3 regions of the Hominimerdicola alba 7 genome follow, and region 3 is predicted to be linked to each of the others. Evidence: predicted binding sites of a transcription regulator. Region 3 holds the regulator's gene; each other region holds the start of a gene.
The links. Region 3 encodes HrcA, which represses chaperone genes, less so after heat shock. Its sites were predicted from a motif close to TGTTAGCACTCNNNNNNNNNGAGTGCTAACA; they were not measured.

Region 1: RUMAL_RS01215 (Hsp20/alpha crystallin family protein) is a predicted target of HrcA. The motif match lies at 1,143-1,173, and genes of this name have one in related genera.
Region 2: RUMAL_RS00605 (co-chaperone GroES) is a predicted target of HrcA. The motif match lies at 832-862, and genes of this name have one in related genera.

The regions. Positions count from the first base shown of each region.
Region 1 covers NC_014833.1:249,210-251,487, reverse strand. Annotated here, with positions in the region: gene gpr (GPR endopeptidase) at 1-498, shown strand, start outside; gene RUMAL_RS01215 (Hsp20/alpha crystallin family protein) at 555-1,004, opposite strand; gene RUMAL_RS01210 (GGDEF domain-containing protein) at 1,532-2,278, shown strand, end outside.
Region 2 covers NC_014833.1:114,488-116,765, reverse strand. Annotated here, with positions in the region: gene RUMAL_RS00610 (response regulator transcription factor) at 1-438, opposite strand, end outside; gene RUMAL_RS00605 (co-chaperone GroES) at 908-1,180, shown strand; gene groL (chaperonin GroEL) at 1,311-2,278, shown strand, end outside.
Region 3 covers NC_014825.1:308,851-311,128, forward strand. Annotated here, with positions in the region: gene grpE (nucleotide exchange factor GrpE) at 1-310, opposite strand, end outside; gene hrcA (heat-inducible transcriptional repressor HrcA) at 329-1,342, opposite strand; gene RUMAL_RS20065 (hypothetical protein) at 1,776-2,249, opposite strand.

The DNA of each region.
Region 1 (2,278 bases), on a different replicon from region 3:
AGACACATCAAACATCTGGCACACGAAACAGAAACAGACGAGCTGACGGAAGTATCAGCTATCGAAACAGGTGTGCTGGGTCAAACGGGCATAGAATCCACCGAGCATATCAAAGCCCTGTGTGAAGCAGTTCAGCCCGACCTTGTCATAGCTGTTGATGCCCTTGCCTGCTGGGATCTGGAGCATCTCGGGCGGACGATACAGATATGTGATACAGGCATATCCCCGGGAAGCGGTGTTGAAAACTCCCGAAAAGAGCTTTCCCGTGCGACCCTCGGCGTCACCTGCGTTGCTATAGGCGTACCCATGGTAGTTGACCTCACATCAGCCGCCGAGATGATATTCGGTGCCGCCGCACCCGAGGGATGCGACCGCATGACCGTCACTCCGGGAAGCATCGACAAACTTGCGGCTTCTGCCGCCGCATATATATCCGAAGGTATAAATCTCGCTTTCCAGAAAAGTCTGACAGCCGAAGAACTCAGAAGCCTTATATAGATATTCCCTTACAATAAAAAGACACTTCTGCCGTTTCAGCAGAAGTGTCTGATATATTATTCAATGGCTATCCGCTTTGTTTCGGGCAAAGCCTTCTGCGGCTCTTTCTTTGGTATCTGCAGACTCAATACACCGTTATCGAACTTCGCCTTGATATCCTCCTCGGTGATATCCTTGCCTACATAGTAGCTTCTCTGCATAGCGCCTGCATAGCGTTCCTGCCTTATCAGCTTGCCCTTTGGAGTAGTTTCGTCCTTATCGAGCCCCTTTGATGCCCTGATAGAGAGATAACCCGAACTGAGTTCGATCTCTATCTCATCCTTTTTGAAGCCCGGCAGATCTATATCCACCTCGAAGTGGTCATCATGTTCACTGACATCCGTCTTCATTACTCTGTCAGCGTGCTTGCCGTAAAGCTTGCGGTCAATATCCCCGAAGTCATCAAACCTCGGAAAACCCATCATATCATCGAACATATCATTTCCAAAAATACTAGGCAGTAACATAGGTCAGTCCTCCTTTTCATCATACAAACATATTATGACCTTTTGCCGAATGTTTATACCATGAGCAACGGGACGGATAGTTCAGACCTCCGCGGCGGTCTGTTCTGTTCCTTTGTTCTGATTATATTATAGCACAAATTTTAGCACTGTCAAGTGGAGAGTGCTAATTTTCACATATTTTTCAATTTTATACGCATAAACTTCACAATCAGGAAAATAATGGGATATTATTCGGTCATCACAGCCGCCGATCACAACGCACAGATATCTATATGCTTATTTCACTAAAAAAAGTATATAAATTTGTGCATATATAGTCTTGAAAATAGTTTCTTAATAATTTATAATTAATGTATAAATAATTATAGCTATCCCTTATGCACATAACCCGGCATCACATTATAACTAAGTACATATCAACTATTGTTACAGCCTGTCAGATAGCTGTTTAGCGTGGTGTATCAAATGGATGAGCATAAAAATGATAGAGACTTACTGATACAGAAATACGAAAGGGGGCGCATATATTGAAAAAAAGAAAAAAGTCCGGTTTTAATATAATGCGTTTCGATGATCTTAACGAACGCACTGTGTATTCCATAGGCGGTATATCACTGTTGGTATCACATATCGCTTATCTGTGCATTTTCTCGATACTGGGTGTAAAGCCCATGATTTATTACAATATATTCAGTGTCACATTTTACTTTTCAATGCTGGTGCTGCTTTACAAGCGCCCTTACAGAAAGCGGCTGGTACTGATATCGCTGGTCGAAGTAATGGTACACTCCTGCCTTGGGTGCTTTTCCATGGGCTGGGATATGGGTTTCGGTACGATGCTGCTGTTTCTCATACCGATACCCTTCTATCTTCCTCTGCGGCGGATGATAACGCCTTACCTTTTCTCACTTGTACCCTTCGCGCTGTATGTTGCTATAGCGGCATATATACGTTCAGGCGGCGGATCAGGTAATATCTACACCTTCAATGACCGTGTTATAAACAATATCGTTTATTTCATGAACATATCCTTTGCGGCGCTGATACTGCTTTATGTATCATCAATATATATGTTCAGCCGTGAACTTATGCAGTTCAAACTGGTGACTAAGAATGAGAGCCTTATAAAGCTGGCTACCATTGATCCGCTGACACAGCTTTTCAACCGCCGCGCCATGAACGAATACCTGAAGCTGATACAGCATAACAGCATTCGTTCCGACAAGGGCTATGTTGTCTGTATCGGTGATCTGGATGATCTCAAAAAGATCAAC
Region 2 (2,278 bases), on a different replicon from region 3:
CTCATATCTTGTCATATTTACAGAGAGCTTGTCATACTTGACTTCCTTGATCTCACTCTCTGCAGAGGACTGACCGACTCTTCTGTAAACAGCCTTGATTCTCGCGATAACTTCCTTGGTATCAAAGGGCTTGACGATATAATCATCCGCACCAAGCTCAAGACCGAGCACCTTATCAAATGTCTCGACCTTTGCAGTTATCATGATTATCGGTACGTTGGACTTCTTTCTGATCTCTCGGCAGACCTGCCAGCCGTCGATGCCAGGCAGCATGATATCAAGCAGTATGATATCAGGCTTCAGTGCATTGAATTTTACGACCGCTTCCTCGCCGTCATGAGCCAGGATAACGCCATATCCGTCCTTTTCAAGATAAAGACGCAGCAGCTCACAGATATTCTTATCATCATCAACTACCAAGACTCTTCCCAGTGACATATTTCATCTTCCTTTCATTGGCTCAGTCACGACCCGGACTGCAGCGCTTAATATAATGTAGTCTTTTTACAGACAACAGAATTAAATTAAATATTAAATTAGTAATTACAGTATAACAAATTTACAATCAACTTTTGTGAACTGGCAGTTAATTTTTAATGAATATTCAATAAATTTCTAGCGCGATATTTAAAAAAATTCAAAGAATAAACACAAAGTCAACAACAGATGATTTTTGTCACATATACTAATTACATTCATTATAGCATAAATTTTCATAAAATAACAGACACATACTAACACAATTTTCATGTCATGTGCAAACCTAGTTTTGTGCAAATCTACAAAAATATACTATATGTATTGCAATTTAGAAAAATCGTGGTACAATATACTTAGCACTCGGATAGCAAGAGTGCTAAAATAACATTTTGCGACAAACATTTTTATATACAAGGAGGAACTTAAAATGAATATCAAACCCCTTATGGACAGAGTCGTTATAAAGATGACCGAGGCTGAAGAGACTACAGCAAGCGGTATCATACTTGCAGGCTCTGCAAAGGAAAAGCCCCAGGTAGCTGAAGTAGTAGCAGTAGGCCCCGGCAAGAAGGACGTTGAGATGAACGTCAAGGTAGGCGACAAGGTGCTGGTCAGCAAGTACAGCGGCACAGAAGTCAAGGTAGACGGTCAGGAATATACCATTCTTAAAATGGAGGACGTACTCGCAGTAGTTGAATAACTTCGGCAGGTACATCAGGCATAACATCAAATTATAATCATCATAGTTCAGAGCTTTTTTCATAAATAGCAGGAAGCGATTTCCAAACCGAACTATGGATCATGAATTATCAAGACGGAGGTAATTTACAATGGCAAAGCAGATCATTTACGGCGAAGATGCCAGAAAAGCACTGCAGGCAGGTATCGACCAGCTGGCTGATACCGTTAAGATAACACTTGGACCCAAGGGCAGAAACGTAGTACTCGACAAGAAGTACGGCGCTCCCCTTATCACTAACGACGGCGTTACAATCGCTAAGGAGATCGAGCTGGAGGACGCATTCGAGAACATGGGCGCTCAGCTGGTAAAGGAAGTTGCTACAAAGACCAATGACGCAGCAGGCGACGGCACTACCACAGCTACTCTGCTGGCACAGGCACTGGTACGTGAGGGCATGAAGAATATCGCCGCAGGTGCTAACCCCATGGTACTGAAGAAGGGTATGGCTAAGGCTGTTGATACAGCAGTTGAGGCTATCATAAAGAACTCCAAGAAGATCGAAGGCAGCAAGGATATCGCAAGAGTTGGTGCAGTTTCCGCTGCTGATGATACTATCGGTCAGCTGATCGCTGAGGCTATGGAGAAGGTAACTGCTGACGGCGTTATCACTCTGGAAGAGTCAAAGACAGCTGAGACTTACAGCGAGGTTGTTGAGGGTATGCAGTTCGACAGAGGATACCTCAGCCCTTACATGGTAACAGATACCGATAAGATGGAAGCTGTACTGGACGATGCTCTGGTACTTATCACTGATAAGAAGATCGGCAATATGCAGGATATACTCCCACTGCTGGAGCAGATCGTAAAAATGGGCAAGAAGCTCCTCATCATCGCTGAGGACGTTGAGGGCGAGGCTCTGAGCTCACTGATACTCAACAAGCTGAGAGGCATCTTCACTTGTGTTGCTGTAAAGGCTCCCGGCTTTGGCGACAGAAGAAAGGAAATGCTCCAGGATATCGCAGTGCTGACAGGCGGCGAAGTTATCTCCACCGAGCTTGGCATGGAACTGAGCGAAGCTACTCTCGAACAGCTGGGTTCTGCCAGACAGATCGTTGT
Region 3 (2,278 bases):
CGGTACCCAGTGCTCTTTCAAAATTATCCAGCACAGGGAGTATGTCAGCCACCGTATCAGCCTTTACCGAAGCTGATATATCCAGTCTTTCCTTAGCAGAACGCTTACGGAAGTTATCGTACTCAGCCATGAGCCTGAGGTACTTGTCCTTAGTATCGGCAAGTTCTGCTTTCAGCTTATCCTCCTCGCTCTGCTCAGTGCTTTCGTTATTCTCCTCATTCTCCGTTTCCTCAGGAGTATCAGCTGTATCCTCAGCCTCTTCCGTCAGTTCCTCTTCCAGCTCTTCCTTTATTTCTTCATCAAAAGCCAAATCCAGCGCCTGCCTTTCCTATTTGTCATCATTATCATCCTTCTCGGATATCAGGTCTGTTATCCTAGAAGTGAAGTACTCAAGATATGGTATGAATTTTGCGTAATCTATCCTCATGGGGCCTATAAGTCCCAGCGCACCTGCCATTTGTCCGTCCTTTGAGAACGGTGCGGTTATCATCGAGGAATTGTGTATCACAAAGCCGTCCGTTTCAGGTGAGAACTTTACGTTCAGTCCTGAGAACGTGCCGTCAATGAAAGCCATGAGTTCCTTTTCATTATCAAGGAAAGATATTATCTCGCCCTGATCAAGATCCTTGCAGGTCAGCAGATTCTTCTGTCCTTTAAGGCTCACGCTCCTATCCAGCTCCTTTGTCATTTTAAGAAGCTCGGACACCAGCGGAGAAAGGGTCATCATGTAAGCGCCCATAGCCTCAGTGAGTTTTTCCATATTCGCATCGGATATCTCACTTATGGGAACACCGCTCAGGTTCTGCTTGACGAAGTTATCAAAGAACTCCAGCTGTTCATGTGTAAGGTCGAATTCCAGCCTGCACACCTTGTTCTTGATCTCGCCGTTCGAGGTTATCATAAGTATGACGTACATCCTCTTGCCTGTGGGTATTACCTCCACCTTGGATATCAGCGAGAACTTAGGTGTTGAGTTTGCCACAACCGTAGCACACTTTGTAAGCTCAGCCAGCGCAAGTGAAGCGCTCTCCACCAGATCCTTCTCCGTTACGAAATCATCGGGCAGCATACTGTCGAGCTTTGTCTTTTCTTCCTCACTCAGAGGATCCTGTTCCATCAGCTTATCGACGTACAGCCTGTATCCCTTGTAGGTGGGCACACGTCCTGCCGATGTATGTGGCTGTTCAAGATAGCCCTGCTTTTCAAGCTCTGCCATCTCATTTCGTATGGTAGCGGAGGATGCCTTGACATGAGCCATTATCGCCTTTGAGCCAACAGGCTCACCCGATACTATATATTCATCTACCACCGCAGATAATATTTTAAGTTTTCTGTCGTCCATCAGCTCACCGCCTTGCTTGCCCGTATCCGCGTGATTAGCACTCGCGGCTTTCGGGTGTTAGCACTCATTCTCTTTGAGTGCTAAGTATAGTTTAAACCTTTTTCTCCATTTTGTCAAGACCTTTGGGAATTTATTTTCACCAAACTTGTAAAATGCTCAGGGAGCATATTGTACACATTAAACAATTCATCACACTATATATTATATCCCGACAAAAAAAGACTGCCGAGATGATCGGCAGCCTCTCAAAGGGGTATGAGTTTTGAAAGCATGAACTATCCGGATCCAAAACTTTCAAACAGTTATATAATATACTATTTTACAGGTTTTGTCAAGCCATCAGGAATAATTTCCCCCCTTACCGCATACCACAGGAAAACCTGAAATAAAAAGGGCTGCCGAAATTAACGACAGCCTATTTATCATATATTATTCATTTTCTTCCCTCGGGTGGTCTGCCGGTGATGCCGTACTTTTTAAGTATCATCCGCATATAATTATCCCCAACAAGGAAAACGATCAGGTAAGCCACGATAAAGCTTATCACCATAGACTTTCCCCACATTATTATATAAGGAGGTCTGTGTGCTATGGGGATCTTGAAGAAGTTTATGGTCACCATTGCTGTGGTTATAACAGGCGTATAGATAAGGTCTGATACAAAGCTGCCTACCGTTCTGCGACCCATAGGGCTTTTCACACCGACTTTTTCGCACGCACTGTCTTCCGCCTTCTTTATTGGTACGATACATCCTATAACAAGGCTTATCACCAGGCTTTCAAGAAAGCTTACAAGAAATGCCGCAGGTGTGAAGCTCCCCGAAGTGAAGGTGCCAACAAATGACAGGCAAAGGCTAAGGGTGACACCCATCATTATACTCATACTCATCTTTATCTTTTTTTCCATCGATCGTTCCCCCAATTTATCATACAGAT